One region of the Kocuria sp. CPCC 204721 genome, then DNA from elsewhere that is predicted to be linked to it. Evidence: riboswitches for the same ligand, from Rfam matches in the RefSeq annotation. Region 1 holds a riboswitch; the other holds the start of a gene.

Region 1 (7,794 bases):
CCACGGGACGGGCCGGCGGTAGGCCCCTGTCCCCGCGGGAACCGGCCACTAGCATGGACGCATGCGTGAATTGCAAGCACAGATCATTGCCGAGCTCGGCGTCTCTCCGCAGATCGATCCGGAGCGGGAGGCCCAACGCCGCGTCGACTTCCTGAGCGACTACCTCAAGGCCACGCACACCGCGGGGTTCGTCCTGGGGATCAGCGGCGGCTTGGACTCCACCCTGGCCGGGCGCCTGGCCCAGCTCGCGGTCGAGAAACTGCGCGAGGACGAGATTAAGGCCGAGTTCGTGGCCATGCGACTGCCTCACGGGATCCAGCACGACGAGGCCGACGCCCAGGCGGCGCTCGAATTCATTCAACCGGACCGGGTCATCACGTACGACGTCGCGCCGGCCGTCCGCGGTTTCGAGTCCGCCTACGGTGCCGCGACCGGTGAGCAGCTCACCGATTTCACCCGCGGTAACACCAAGGCCCGCGTGCGTATGACGGCGCAGTACGCGGTGGGCGGGGACCACAACCTGCTGGTGATCGGCACGGATCACGCGGCGGAATCGGTCACCGGGTTCTTCACCAAGTTCGGCGACGGCGGCGCGGACGTCCTGCCCCTGAGCGGGCTGAACAAACGGCAGAACCGCCAGGTGCTCGCGTACCTGGGGGCCCCCGAGCAACTCGTGGGCAAGGTCCCCACCGCGGACCTCCTGGACGAGAACCCCGGGCGCACGGACGAGGACGAGCTGGGCCTGCGCTACGACGACATCGATGACTTCCTCGAGGGCAAGGACGTCCCCGAGGAGGTGGCCCGCAAGATCGAAAGCACGTTCCTGCGCACCCGCCACAAGCGCACGGTCCCGGTGACCCCGGCGGACGAGTGGTGGCGGGAGGGCTGATCCTCCCCGCCCGCGCGATACCCAAGGGGACGACCCTGGCCTGACTGCGCTGGACAACCGCATTGGCCATGCCCGCCGACGGCCTGCGCCGTGCGCGACCCCGGTCCGGACCCCTGTGCTTAGACTGGGCCCAGTGACACGGGGTGCCGCTGCACGTTCCCACGACCCACCGGGCCGGGGAGCCCTGGAGGCAATGGCTGAGATGACACCCGTCGAACCTGTCCAGTTAGTACTGGCGAAGGGATGTCACGGTGGCACCGCACGGGTGGCGCACCGCGTTCTTCGCCGTGAGCCACAGGAGTGAGCATGCGGATCGACACCACCATCGTCCTGATCACCGGGGGAGCCCGGGGTCTGGGTGAACACCTCAGCCGAGCCTTCGCCCGCGAAGGCGCCCGGGTGGTCGTGAACTACCACGCGAGCGAGGACCGCGCCCGCTCACTGGTGCGCGAACTCGGTGAGGACAAGGTCATTGCCGTTCGGGCGGACGTGACCGATGCCGGGCAGGTGCAGGAGATGGTGGCACTCGCCCAGGACCATTTCGGTGCGCCCATCACGGTGGCCGTGAACAACGCGCTGGTGGACTTCAGCTTCAACGGGGACGCCCGCCCCTCGCTCGAAAACCTCGCCGCCGAGGATCTTTCCCAGCAGTTCACCGGCGCGGTCGTGGGCGGACTCAACGTGATCCAGGCGGTCGTCCCGGGGATGCGCCGGTTTGGACACGGGCGCATCATCAACATCGGCACCAATCTCTTCCAGAACCCCGTGGTCCCCTACCACGACTACACCGCAGCCAAGGCCGCCCTGCTCTCCCTCACCCGCACGGCGGCCAAGGACCTGGGGGCCCTGGGCATCACCGTGAACATGATCTCCGGTGGCCTGCTACGCACCACGGACGCGAGTGCCGCTACCCCGGCCGAAGTCTTCGACGCCATTGCCGCCGGTACGCCCTTGGGTCGGGTCACCACCCCGGAGGAGTTCGCGGACACCGCCCTCTTCTTCGCCTCCGACTGGTCCCGCGGCGTCACCGGGCAGAACCTCGTGGTCGACGGTGGACTGGTGATGGACTGACATGGCCGCCCCGCACGACACCGCGCGGACCCCGTCCGCCGCCCCTGCGGCGTCCACTCGTCCCACCCAGGTGAACCAGCCGCCCGGGACACCCGCCCGGACGCTGCGCCTCAACGCCTTCCTCTACGGGGCCGGCCACCACCAGGCCGCGTGGCGCGCGCCGGGCTCCCCGGTGCACCGCCTCACGGACATCGCCTACTACGAGGAGCTCGCGCGGACTGCCGAACGCGGTCTGTTCGACGCGGTGTTCTTCGCGGACGGGCACAGCGTGGGTGATGTCTCCGGCGGGCCCCGCTGGAGCCTGGAACCCCTGACAGCGCTGTCCGCGATGGCGCGGGCCACCGAGCGCGTCGGCCTGGTGTGCACGGTGTCCACCACGTTCTTCACCCCGTTCCACGCGGCCAGGATGCTCGCGTCCTTGGACCACATCTCGGGCGGGCGAGCGGGGTGGAACGTGGTGACCTCCATGTGGGACTCCGAGGCCCGCAACCACGGCTACCGGGCCATGCCGACCAAGGATGAGCGCTACGAGCGCGCCCGCGAGTTCGTGGAGGTGGCCCGCGCCCTGTGGGCCAGCTGGGACGAGGACGCCGTCACCGCGGACCCCGAGGGCCAGTGGGCGGACCCCTCCAAGCTGCACCGCCTGGACCACGAGGGCCGCCACTTCCTGGTGGATGGACCCCTCACGCTTCCGCCCTCCCCCCCCAGGGGGAACCGGTCCTCTTCCAAGCGGGTGCCTCCGGGCCCGGCAAGGCACTCGCGGCCGACTTTGCAGAGGGGATCTACGCCGTGGCCTACGACCTGCCCGCCGCGCAGGAGTACTACGCGGCGGTGAAGGCCGAAGTGGCCCGCGCCGGGCGTGATCCCGGTTCCGTGATCGTGATGCCCGGTCTGGTCACGTACGTGGGCCGCACGCACGAAGAGGCCCTCGAGAAGCAGGCCAGCGTGGACCGTTTACTCCCTGTGGAGCAGTCGCTCGCACAGCTCTCCACGTTCGTGGAGCAGGACTGCGCGCAGTGGGACCTAGATGCGCCCGTGCCCACGCTGCCGCCCCTGGAGGAGTTCACCGGTCCGCAGGGCCGCTACGGCACCATCCTGCGGATCATCGAGGCCGAGCGCCCCACGGTCCGCCAGTTGCTCGGCCGCCTCGCCGCCGGCGGGGGTCACTGCACGATGGTGGGCACCCCGGAGTCCATCGCGGATCGAATGCAGGAATGGTTCGACAACGCCGGCGCGGACGGCTTCAACCTCATGCCGCCCGTCCAGCCGGACTCCCTGGACGACTTCGTGGACCTCGTGGTCCCCGAACTCCAGCGCCGCGGCCTGTTCCGCACCGCGTACACCGCCACCACGCTGAGGGGTCACCTCACGCGGGGTTGAGACCCCGCGGCGCAACCCCGCCACAGGACGACGACGCCGCCCCGCACGGTGGGCGGGGCGGCATCGTCGGTGGCGTCAGCGGCGTCGTCGCCGATCGGAAAGGTCCGGTCAGAGGAACGGGCGCAGCGGTACCAGGATCGTCTCGGCGACCCGGGCCATGGGGTGACGATCGCGCCATTGGGGCGAGGACAGCTCCTCACAGTGCTCGCTGTCGGCGAGGAAGACCTTCTCCATCTCGGCCGCGAAATCCGGGTCCACGATCTCCACGTTGGTCTCGTAGTTGAACGAGAGGGAGAGCCGGTCGATGTTGGCGGTGCCCACGGTGGACCACTCGCCGTCGATCGTGGCGGTCTTGGCGTGGATCATGCAGGCGGCATACAGCAAGATGGTGACCCCACCCTCCAACAACTGGCCGTAGAACCCGCGGGACACCCAGTCCGCCAGGATGTGGTTGGAGTCCTTGGGGACCATGATCCGCACATCCACCCCGCGAGCGGCCGCGTCCAGGAGACAGTCCAGGATCTGCTGGTCGGGGATGAAGTAGGGCGTGTTCACCCAGATGTGGTGCTGCGCCCTGTTGATCGCGTTCATGTACATCTCGCGGATGGGGTACACGAGCTGGATGGGCAGGTTCGCGGAGACCCGCACCTCCGGGTCCCAATTCTTGGGCGCCACCCAGTCGATGGCGTGTTCCGGGTCCCGGTCCTCGTTCCACACGCTCGCGATGGAGCTGCGTAACCCCCATACCGCAGGCCCGATCTCCCGGATATGCGTGTCCCGCCACTGCCGGGAATAGAGAGAACCGAAGTTGTAGCCCCCCACGAAACCGATGTTGTCGTCCACCACCAGGATCTTGGAATGGTTGAAGCCCGAGAACCGCAGGGGCCCCTTCCAGAACGGGCGGCGCACCACCGGCATCCGGTACACATGAACCCGGTCCGAGAAGTCGTAGAAGGAGGACGGGATCACGAGGTTCGCGAACCCGTCGTAGATGATGAACACCTCCACGCCCCGATCCGCTGCCCGGTTGAACGCGTCCAGGAAGCGCTGACCCGTCTCGTCGTTCTTCCAGATGAACGTCTCCATGTGGATGGAGTGCTGGGCGTTGTCGATGGCCTCGAGCATGTCCTCGTACACCGACTCACCCGACGTGTAGATGGTGATGTCCGAGTCCTGCACGTGCGCGTTGAACGTCCCGGGGTGCGGGGCGTCACGCTGCTGACGCCCGTGATGCTTCCACCAGTCGAGCCCGGCGAGCGAGGCGATCACCACGGCCTGCGCCCCCAGCAGGGCACCAGCACCCGCACCGGCCGCTTTCAGGAGGATACGGCGTTCTCTGATCTCGGCTAGCGCCCGCCTTGCGTCCATGACCTCACACTACTGCGGCGTCACATGGCGCGTCCCGGATCATGACCGGACCGGCCCTGGGAATTCACACCGCCCGTCCCGCGACCAAGGGCACTGAGGTGTTACGCGGCGGGAATCCGCCGAATGGCAATCCACCCCGTCCCATAAGCCCTCGTGAAAGGACGACCTCGTGGGCAACGCCGCCACACAGAACCCGGTCCGTCGTCCGCCCGCGGTTTCCCAGCGTGGGCCGCGGCTCGCTACGGTGGACCCCATGAGAATCGCCACGTGGAACGTGAACTCCATCCGCGCCCGCGCCGACCGCATCGAGGCGTGGCTCGACCGCTCGGACGTGGATGTCCTGGCCATCCAGGAGACCAAGGCCAAGGACGAGAACTTCCCATGGGAGCTGTTCGAGTTCGCGGGCTACGAAGTGGCGCATTTCGGCGTGAATCAGTGGAACGGCGTCGCCATCGCGTCCCGCGTGGGGCTCAAGGACGTGGAGCGCACGTTCCCCGGTCAGCCCACGTTCGGCAAACCCGGCCAGGAACCCGCCCAGGAGGCGCGCGCGATCGCTGCCACGTGCGACGGCGTGCGGATCTGGTCCCTCTACGTGCCCAACGGTCGCGGCCTGGAGGACCCCCACATGCCGTACAAGCTCGAGTGGCTGCGTGTCCTGGAGGGCCACGCCGAACAGTGGCTGCAGGAGGACCCGCAGGCCCAGATCGCACTTGTGGGTGACTGGAACGTGGCCCCGCGTGACGAGGACGTGTGGGACATCCAGCTCTTCCGCGACGGCGGGTACACCCATGTGAGCGAACCCGAGCGCGCGGCCTTCAACGCGTTCATCGAGGACGCCGGGTTCCAGGACGTGGTCCGCGAGCGCCACCCCGGACCGGGCGTGTACACGTACTGGGACTACACGCAGCTGCGCTTCCCCAAGAAGGAAGGCATGCGCATCGACTTCCAGCTGTGCTCCCCCGCGCTCGCGGCCCGTGTGCAGGACGCGTGGATCGATCGCGAGGAGCGCAAGGGCAAGGGCGCGTCCGACCACGCCCCGGTCGTCATCGAGATCCACTGAGCCATGCCCCTGATCAACGTGGGCAGCGCCTACCGCAGCATCACGGGCCCGCCCATGCGCTTCGCGCTGCGGATCTACGTGCCCCAGCAGGATCTCGACGCCGCCTACGCACCCGGCATCCCCCGCGCCCTGGACCCCTTTACCGCGGGCGTGCACGAACTTTCGGAGCAACTGGCCCGACTGTCCGACACCTCCCAGCCGTTGCTCCCGCCCGCACGCGAGCCGCTGTGGACCATGCCGTTCTCCACCGCACCCGCCGGTTCACGGCGCCTGCCCGGACCCACCGGCGACTTCCCGGTCTTCCACCCCACGCAACGGCTGCGTCGATCCCTTCGCCTGTTCACGGCCGCGGAGAACGACGACAGCGCCCAGTTGCTGCCGCTACTCGTTCCGGAGAAGCAGGTCAGCGACGCTGCGAAGGCCACGTCCCGCGAGACGTTCGACCCCGTGTACACCCGTGAGTCCGCGTACGTGGTCCCGCTCGCGTGGTTCGCGGCCTTCGCCCCAGAGGACCACGTGACCTCCTACCACTCCGGGCATGAGGTGCACCGACTCATCGCCCCCGCGGACACCGCCGCGCGCCGGGTGATCCAGGCCGCCCAGACCGTGGAGGACGCCGCTCAGCAAGCCTCGGGGGGCGCTGACGAGCACGACCTCCCGGACGAGGCGCGCCAGGCTGCGGCGTTCGCGCAGGACCTCACCCGCCTGGGGCGGTGGCTGGGCGCGTTCAGCGCTGCCTCCGTGGTGAGCCTGGACTACGGGTCCATCGCGGATCGGCTCCAGCCGGACGAGAGCCCCCGGGACATGGCGGACGCCGTGGAACTGCTGCGCGAAGGGGATCTGGCGGCGGCCACCGCGGCGCTGCGCCGGATCTTCATGCGCTGGGCACCGTTGGCCCACTTGCAGCAGGCGAACTGAGGCGGGGAGGGGCGGCGGGCCGTCGTCCGACGCATCCGCGCCAACCCATCCTTGCGCTTTTACTCAGTTAAAGCAGATTTTCGGACGCTGAGCTGCTTTTGCTAAGTAAAAGCGGGGGAACGTTCGGCGATGGGGGCGCGGTGGCTGCGAGGCCCCGTGGGAGATGGGTAGCCTGGATCCCGTGACTTCCGACCCCTCAACGCACTCCGACCACCGCGCCACGGCTCCCTCCGCCCGGTCCGACCAGACCGCCTCGGTCTCCACTGTCAGCGCCAGCGACACCAGCGCCCGTACCGCGACCGGCACGGAATGGTGGCGCGACGCCGTCATCTACCAGGTGTATCCCCGCTCCTTCAAGGACTCCAATGGGGACGGCATGGGGGACCTGGGCGGGGTCACCCAGAAGCTGCCGTACCTCAAGCACCTGGGCGTGGACGCGGTGTGGCTCTCCCCGTTCTACCTCTCCCCGCAGCACGACGCCGGGTACGACGTCGCGGACTACCGCACCGTGGATCCGCGCTTCGGTTCGCTCGAGGACTTCGACCGGATGCGGGAGGAAGCGCACCGGTTGGGCCTGAAGATCATCGTGGACCTGGTACCCAATCACACGTCCGAGGACCACGAGTGGTTCCGGGCCGCCCTGACCTCCGAGCCGGGCTCCCCGGAGCGGGACCGCTACATGTTCCGCGAGGGCAGGGGCGAGAACGGCGAGGAGCCGCCCAACAATTGGAAGTCCTTGTTCGGGGGCCGGGCGTGGACCCGGGTGCCGGACGGGCAGTGGTATCTGCACCTGTTCGATTCTTCCCAACCAGACCTCAACTGGGAGAACCCGGAGGTGTGGGAGGAGTTCCGGGCGATCCTGCGGTTCTGGCTGGACCGCGGGGCGGACGGTTTCCGGGTGGACGTGGCCCACGGCATGATCAAGGCCCCGGGCCTGCCGGACTGGGACGAGCAGGTCCACATGGTCGAGGGCACGGATGTCCAGGGCGCCCAGGACGAGCCCGACGGGCCCAGCAAGACCATGGACACCGGCCCCTACTTCGACCAGGACGGGGTGCACGAGATCTACCGGGACTGGCACACGGTGCTTCAGGAGTACCCCGGTGAT
Region 2 (7,794 bases), on a different contig from region 1:
GCCATCGAGAAGGAAACATTGCCCGTGCTGGCCTCCCGCTCCACGCTGCTCAGCTACGTGGTGGACCGCTCCGTCCTGCGCACCGGCGCGGTGGGCATGGTGCTGACGCTGGCGGCCGCGCTGCTGCTGGGCGGACTGCAGCCCAACCATGTCCTCCTCGCGGTGACCGTGGCCGTGGCGTCCTGGACGTTCATGATGCTCACGCTGTTGAGCTACGAACTGGACTACATCGGGGAGAAGGTCACGGCCCAGGCCCTGGGTGCGGTGCACCTGGTCGTGAGCGTCCTCGCGTTCGCGGTGTTCTCCACCAACGGGGCGTACGCCCTCCTGTTGCTCGCGGACCTGGTGCTGGTCGCCGGTGCCTGGGCACTGTACAAGCGTCACTGGGCCCAGCCCGAGTACACCCTCTTCTGGCGCCACGCCACGTCCTGGTAACGCAGTCCACGTAAGCGCTTCCTATCAAGCGCATCCGCCGCGCCCGGGCGCAGTCCTGCCCGGTCCCGGCCCCCACTGCACGTCCCTGCTGGTCGCCACATTGCGACCCCGGACCCTTTCATCCCGTGAGGAATAGTTGACATGTACCCTTTCACGCGCTCACACGCCAAGCACCGCGCCACCAAGTCCGTGGCCGTCGCGGAACCCACCCGTCTGTCCCCCGCCGCGCAACAGCGCCAGAAGCAGTACGAGGACGTGGACGTCGCCATCGTCGTGGAATCCACCTACCCCTTCCTCAAGGGCGGGGTCTCGGCGGTCGTCCACGACATCGTCACGGGTAACCCCGACCTGAGCTATGGGATCATCCACATCTCCTGGGACTCCGAGGCACCCCAGGAGGACCTCTACTCCATGCCCGAGAACGTGAAATGGGTCCGCGTGGTCTACCTGAGCATGCAGGAGCACCGGGACGACTTCATGTCCGTGCGCCCCAAGGATCTGGGCATGACCGCTGAGCAGCGCACGGTGCTGTCCCACCGGATCTTCGACGCGATCTACGCCCTGGCCGGTGCCCGGGACACCGAGCCACTGTGGGAGCTCATCGACGAGGGGCTCAATGAACGCACCCGGCAGTACCCGCTGTGGGCCGTCCTGGGCTCTCGCGAGTTCCTGCATGCGCTGACGGAGCGGATGCCGCAGCTCGGGCTCTCCCTGTCCGAATCGTTCTGGTTGCTGCGCGGATTCTTCTCCCTGGCCCACGCGATCCTGGGCGAGACCATGCCCCGGGCCCGGGTGTACCACGCGCACACGACCGGCTACGCGTCCCTGCTGGGTGCCGCGGCCGCGCGCGATCACGGCACGTCGTTCCTGCTCACCGAGCACAACCTGTACGTGCGCGACACCGTGAACACCCTGCTCGACCGCAACATGGCGCTGTCGATCACGTCCGAGGACTACCGCACGTTTGACGTCAGTGCCGAGGACCGGGCGTGGATGGCGTGGTGGATCGAGATCGGGCACTTCTGCTACCCGAGCGCCGAGCTCGTGACCTACCTCTACCCCACGGCCATCACGGAGGCCGCGAGCCTGGGCGCGGACGTGGACAAGTCCGTGGTGCTGCCCAACGGCATGATCATCGAGGAGTTCGAGGAGAAGTACCACGCCCGCCAAGCCGCGGTGGAGCGCATTGCGCAGTCCCCGGAGGAGCACACCTGGCGACTCGTGTACATCGCCCGCGTGGTGCCCATCAAGGGACTCATGGATCTGCTCTCCAGCATGGACATCCTGCGGGATCGCGGGTACCCCAACATCCACCTGGACGTCCTGGGCCCCACCGAGCATGTGCCCGAGTACTACGAGGCGTGCCTCGAGAAGATCGAGGCCCTGGGCCTCCACGACCTCGTGACCATCCACGGGACCGTGAACGTGCGGGACATGCTCGACCAGTTCGACCTGCTGGTGCTCCCGAGCTACAACGAGGGCCAGCCGATCGTGGTGCTCGAGGCCATGGCCGCGGGCATCCCCACAGTGGGTTCGGACGTGGGTGGCATGAGCCAGCTCGTGGGCGACGACCTGGTGACCCCCGACGGCCGCACGTGGGGACCGTGCGGTGAACTGCTCGCACCCGGTGACATCGTGGCCATGGCGGACAAGGTCCAGGCCGTGATCGGGAACGTGGATCGTTACCGCTCCTACAGCACCAACGCCCGCGGCCGCGTGGAGGACTTCTTCCAACTCCACGAGGTCATGTCCTCCTACAACAAGATCTACCGGATGCTCGGCAACATGGGTGAGAAGCGCAACTTCGAGTACTCGGACCAGCGTCAACCGGCGCTCGAGGCGCCGTTGGCGGGCGCGGGCGAGTGAGCGGCGTCGGCGCCTGGATCCGGTACGGGGGCCCGATCAGCCCCGAGCAGCTCGACTTCGCCGCGCAGCACTACCGGGCGGCGATCCTGCAGCCGTGGGAGACGGCGGCGGCCGCGGACCTCAAGCGGCGCCGCCCGGACATGACGGTGCTGTGCTACAAGTGCCTGTCCTCGACCCGCAGTTACGAACCGGGCCCGATCCACAGTTCCGGGGTCTCGTACGCCGAGGCCCCGGACCGGTGGTTCGCGCGGCGCCTGGACGGTGAACGCATCGAGTGGGCCCGCTACGGCGGACACTGGCAGATGACCGTGTGGTCGCCCGAGTACCGCGAGCGCTGGGTGCGCAACGTCGTCGCCGAGCTGCGGGATTCGCCGTTCGACGGCGTGATGGCGGACAACGACGTGTTCGACGACTACTACGGCCTGGACCTGCCCATCCGTCATGCCCGGACGATGGCGGATTTCCGCGACGGTGCGGGCGAATTGGTGCATGCCGCGGGCACGGCCCTGAACAAGGTCGGTAAGATCCTGGTCCCGAACATCGCGGAATCGCGGCGCGAGCCCGGCCGCTGGGCGAGCCACGCGGCCTACGGCGGCGGATTCGAGGAGGTATGGCTGGGTTTCAGCCCGGTGGACCTGTTCGACCCGCAGACCACCGAGGCGCAGCTGCCCCAGGCGGACGGGCCGGGCCTCAGCATCCTGCGGGTGCCCACGGACGGCGACGACGACCACCCCAATGTCGAGTACGGTCTGGCCGCGTTCTGGATCTTCGGGGCGGGCCGCGGCGCGTACGCGGCCACGGCGCACGACGACTACAGCCGCACCCAGCACACCGCGCAGCTCGATTGGGATCTCGGCGCGCCGGTGCAGGACCCCGTGCGCCGCGGTCACACGTGGTGGCGCGAGTTCACGCACGGCTGGGCCGCGGTGAACTTCAACGCCGACCGCCGACGACGCCGCCGCGTCCGGGTGCCGCGCGGCATGGTCGACGTCCGGGGTCGGGCGGCGGGGTCCCACCTGGTGCTGCAGCCCCGCCGCGGGGTGGTGCTGCGGCGGGGGTGAGCCCACCGGGGGTGCGGGGCATCGCGTGCCGGACGCCCGTCCGGCACGCGTGTGCGCCGGACATGTTGTCTCTGGCCGCGCCGTGTGAGACCCGGGCGCGAGATGACACCCCGTCGGCGCATCGTGATGGAATCACCCCATGAGCCCAATACCTCGTCCGCGCCCGTTCACCCAGGTCGACGTCTTCTCCCGGGAGCCCTATCTGGGCAACCCGGTGGCGGTCATCCTGGATGGCACCGATCTCACCGACGACGCCATGGCCCGCTTCGCGCGCTGGACCAACCTGTCCGAGACCACGTTCGTGCTCCCACCCACGGACCCGGACGCCGACTACCGGCTGCGCATCTGGACCCCGGACCGTGAGCTGCCGTTCGCCGGTCACCCCACCCTGGGCTCGGCCCACGCATGGCTCACCGCGGGCAACACCGCGCGTGCCAAGGACGTCATCGTCCAGGAATGCGCCGCGGGCCTCGTGCGGATCCGCCCGTCCGACGACGGCGCACTGACCTTCGAGGCCCCACCCACCGACCGCACGGGAGACCTGGGCCCGGAATTGCTCGGGGGCGTAACCGCGGCCCTGGGCCTGCGGGACGAGCAGGTCGTTGCCCATCAGTGGGTCGACAACGGCCCCGGCTGGGCCGCGCTGCTTCTGGCTGGCGCCGAGGACGTCCTGGCGATCGAGCCCGACCTTCCCGCTCTCCACGGCGCCAAGATCGGCGTGGTGGGTCCCCACCCGCAGAGCAGCCCGCACCAGTTCGAGGTCCGCGCCTTCGTGGGTGGGACCGGCGGGTACGAGGACCCCGTCACGGGAAGCCTCAACGCGAGCCTGGCCCAGTGGCTCATCCGTACGGACCGGGCGCCCGCGAACTACATCGCCCGACAGGGCACCCTCATGGGACGCAGCGGCCTCGTGACCGTGACGTCGGACGGGGACCACGTGTTCGTGGGCGGACACTGCACCGCGTGCATCGACGGGACGGTGCTGCTGTGAACCCCCCGGGCACCGAGCAGGGCGCGTCCCTGCACCTGGTCTTCGACGGCAACTGCGGGTTCTGCACGCGCTGCGTGGGATGGGCCCGGACACTGGACCGCCATGACCGGATCGCCCTGCACGCCTACCAGATCCCCGGCGTACTGGAGCGGTTCGGACTGACGAATGCGGAGGGCAGCGCGTCGGTGTGGGCCGTCCTATCCCGTTCCGGTGAGCGATCCTCGGGGGCGCACGCGGTGGCCGTGACCCTGGACACCGCCCTGGGCATCCGGGTGTTCGAGCCGTTCTACCGGTTACCGCCCGTGCGGTGGGTCCAGGACCGCGTGTACCGGTGGGTGGCCGATCACCGGGGAAAGTTCCCCGGTGTCACCCCGTGGTGCCAGCAGCACCCCGGGCGGTGCGGGACCCCGTAACGGTTCCGCTCCGCGTACCGAGCGAGCCGTGCCACCCGCGCGACGCCAAGACACTGCGGCGCCATGACTCCATGACTCCGCCCCGACGCGCACCACCCCACCGAACACGTCGCCACCCGAGCGGTGCCATCCCACCGCGGCGCCGCCGCTACACCGCGTTCAAAGATCGGGTCTCACCCGGGCAGCGTGTCCCGCAGCGCCCGCGCCGCCGCGGTGACGTCCTGCGCATCGGTCACGGCCCGCACGACCACGATGCGCGAGGCACCCGTGTCGAGCACGGACGGCAACCGCGCGGTGTCGACCCCGCCGATCGCGAAGAAGGGCTTGTCCCCCGCGTGCTGAGCGGCGTAGCGCGGCAGCTCGAGCCCCACGGCCGCGCGACCCGGCTTCGTGGGGGTCTCCCACACGGGCCCGGTGCAGAAGTAGTCGAGCCCGGCGTCGGCCACGGCGGCGTCCACCTGGGCCGGGGAGTGACAGGACCGCCCGATCACCGCGTCGTCCCCCAGGACCCGCCGAGCCTGCGCGGTGGTGAGATCGCCCTGGCCCACGTGGAACACGTCCGCGCCGGTGAGCAGCGCGACGTCCGCGCGGTCGTTGACGGCGAAGAGTGCGCCGTGCTCACGGGCGACGTCGGCGAGCACCTCGATGGCCTCGATCTCCGCGGCAGCCTCGAGGGATTTGTCCCGCAACTGGATGATGTCCACCCCGCCCTCGTACGCGGCGTGCAGAAATTCGCGCAGGTCACCGCGCTCGCGGCGCGCCGTGACGCACACGTACAGTCGCGCGTTCTCGAGGGCGGCGCGGCGCCCGGTACCCGTCTGGCTCGTGTGTCCCATGCGGCCATCGTGGCACGAACCGCGCGCCCGCGGACACCTCGCCCGATCAGCCCGCCGCGAAGTCCCCCTGCGTTCCACAGCTAGGGGTGATTAGACTGGCAGGGCCGTTCGTCGCCGTTCGACGAACTCCACGGGAGTCCGCACACGTTGGCAACAACCACCGCAGCGGGCTGAGAGGGCGTGAGCCGCCGACCGGATCACCTGATGCGGATCATGCCGCCGGAGGGAGGAACAATGCCCGAGCACCTCGGTGACCACGTGGTCGTGGCCGGAGCTGGTCTCGTGGGCCTGGCCACGGCCTTCGAACTACGACGCCGCGGGGCCGCCGTGACCGTCGTCGATCCCCGCCCGGCGTGGGGCGCCACCCGCGCGGCCGCGGGCATGCTCGCACCGATCGCCGAGACCCAGTACGGCCAGGAACGCCTCTACCCCCTCATGCGGGCCTCCGCCGCGGAGTACCCGGACTTCGTGGAGCGCGTCACCGCGGCCACGGGCCTGCCCACGGGCTACCGCACCGAGGAGACGCTCGTGGTGGCCGCCGATGCCGCGGACGCCCAATCCCTCTCCGACCTCGCCTCACACCAGATCGCCTCCGGGATGGACGTGCAGGAGATCTCCACGCGGGAGGCTCGGCACCTGGAACCGGCTCTTGCGCCGCGGTTGAGCGGTGCGGTACGGATCGTCTCCGACCGCCAGGTGGACCCCCGGATGCTCGCGGCCGCCCTGGTGGAGACCCTGAACTGCCCGCACCTGACCACCATCGGGGACGTCCCCGACGCCGGACCGGCGCAGTGGCTGACCTCCCGCGTGGACACCGTGCTGACGTCCCGCAGGGAACCCCGGCAGGCCACGGGCGTGCAGGTGGACTCCGGTGAGGTGATCCCCGCGGACGCCGTGGTCGTGGCCACCGGGCTGACCGCCAACACCATGGGCGGGCTGCCCGAGGGACTCGACCTCCGATTGCGCCCGGTGTTCGGGGACATCCTGCGGTTGCGGGTCCCCGAGACCGCCCTGGCCCCCGGGGAATCGCATTTGCTCACGCGCACGGTGCGCGCCCAGGTCCTGGGTCGGCCCGTGTACATGGTCCCCCGCGAGGACCGGACCCTGGTGCTGGGCGCCACGAGCCGCGAGGACGGGCGCGAATCCGTGCTGGCCGGTGGCGTGCACCAACTGCTGCGGGACGCGCGCACCGTGGTCCCCGCGATCGACGACTGCGACGTCCTGGAGATGATGGCCCGCGCCCGCCCGGGAACCTCCGACGACCTGCCGTACGTGGGGAAGACCTCGGTGGCCGGGCTCGTGATCAGCACGGGTCACTTCCGTCACGGCATCCTGCTGACCCCCGTGGCGTCCCGGCTCGCGGCGGAGCTCGTGACCGGCGTCCTGGACCCGCTCGCGGACCACGGGTCCGACGCCGCGTTCCTCGCCGACACCGACCCGGCCCGGCACTCGAACCCCGCCCCCGAGGCCCCGTTCACCACACCCGAGAGCTATCCCCAGATGCATGGAGGACTCGAATGATCGCGCCCGAGACTACAGACAATTCCTCCACGGCCGTCGTGAACGGCTCCCCCGTGGCGGTGACCCCGGGGTTGACGGTCGCGAGCGCCGTCGTCGACCTCACAGGCCGCGAGATCACACCCGAGGGCGCCGCCGCGGACGGCCATCCCCTGGGGATCGCCGTGGCGGTGGACGACGCCGTAATCCCCCGCTCCCTGTGGGCCACGACCCCCGTGGAAGCGGGTCAATCCGTGGAGATCGTCACCGCGGTGCAGGGAGGCTGAACATGACCACGCACGGAACCCCCCTGACCGTGGCCGGGGTGGAGCTCTCGTCCCGGCTGATCATGGGCACCGGGGGCCTCACCGATTTCGCGATGCTCGAACGGGCCCTGCTGGCCTCCGGGACGGAACTGACCACGGTGGCCCTGCGCCGCTTCGCGCCCGGCCCCGCCTCGCCAGCGGGCGCGCAAGCATCCGGCACGGCGAACCGGGCGAGCGGTCGCGCGGGAGGTGGCGCAGCGGCGTCGTCGACCGGGACACCGCAGGACAGCTTGTACGGGCTGCTGCGCCGCAACGACATCCGGGTGCTGCCCAACACCGCGGGGTGCTACACCGCGCGGGACGCCCTGCTGACCGCTGAACTGGGGCGCGAGGCGCTGGAGACGGACTGGGTCAAGCTCGAAATCATCG

Evidence for each region. Region 1 has a riboswitch for thiamine pyrophosphate ahead of RF637_RS04290 (3-oxoacyl-ACP reductase). Riboswitches for the same ligand answer to the same signal wherever they lie in the genome.
Region 2: it holds a riboswitch for thiamine pyrophosphate, as region 1 does, so the genes downstream of both, thiO (glycine oxidase ThiO) here and RF637_RS04290 (3-oxoacyl-ACP reductase) in region 1, are expected to answer to the same signal.

Annotation. Positions count from the first base shown of each region.
Region 1 is NZ_JAVKPO010000003.1:50,122-57,915, forward strand. Features, by position in the region: gene nadE (ammonia-dependent NAD(+) synthetase) at 62-889, shown strand; TPP riboswitch at 1,019-1,150, shown strand; gene RF637_RS04290 (3-oxoacyl-ACP reductase) at 1,196-1,960, shown strand; partial or broken gene RF637_RS04295 (LLM class flavin-dependent oxidoreductase) at 2,031-3,340, shown strand; gene RF637_RS04300 (phosphatidylserine/phosphatidylglycerophosphate/cardiolipin synthase family protein) at 3,449-4,708, opposite strand; gene RF637_RS04305 (exodeoxyribonuclease III) at 4,962-5,768, shown strand; gene RF637_RS04310 (hypothetical protein) at 5,772-6,686, shown strand; gene RF637_RS04315 (glycoside hydrolase family 13 protein) at 7,024-7,794, shown strand, end outside.
Region 2 is NZ_JAVKPO010000001.1:155,458-163,251, reverse strand. Features, by position in the region: gene RF637_RS00765 (hypothetical protein) at 1-435, shown strand, start outside; gene pelF (GT4 family glycosyltransferase PelF) at 577-2,301, shown strand; gene RF637_RS00755 (putative glycoside hydrolase) at 2,298-3,362, shown strand; gene RF637_RS00750 (PhzF family phenazine biosynthesis protein) at 3,502-4,353, shown strand; gene RF637_RS00745 (thiol-disulfide oxidoreductase DCC family protein) at 4,350-4,766, shown strand; gene thiE (thiamine phosphate synthase) at 4,940-5,602, opposite strand; TPP riboswitch at 5,723-5,847, shown strand; gene thiO (glycine oxidase ThiO) at 5,837-7,123, shown strand; gene thiS (sulfur carrier protein ThiS) at 7,120-7,386, shown strand; gene RF637_RS00725 (thiazole synthase) at 7,389-7,794, shown strand, end outside.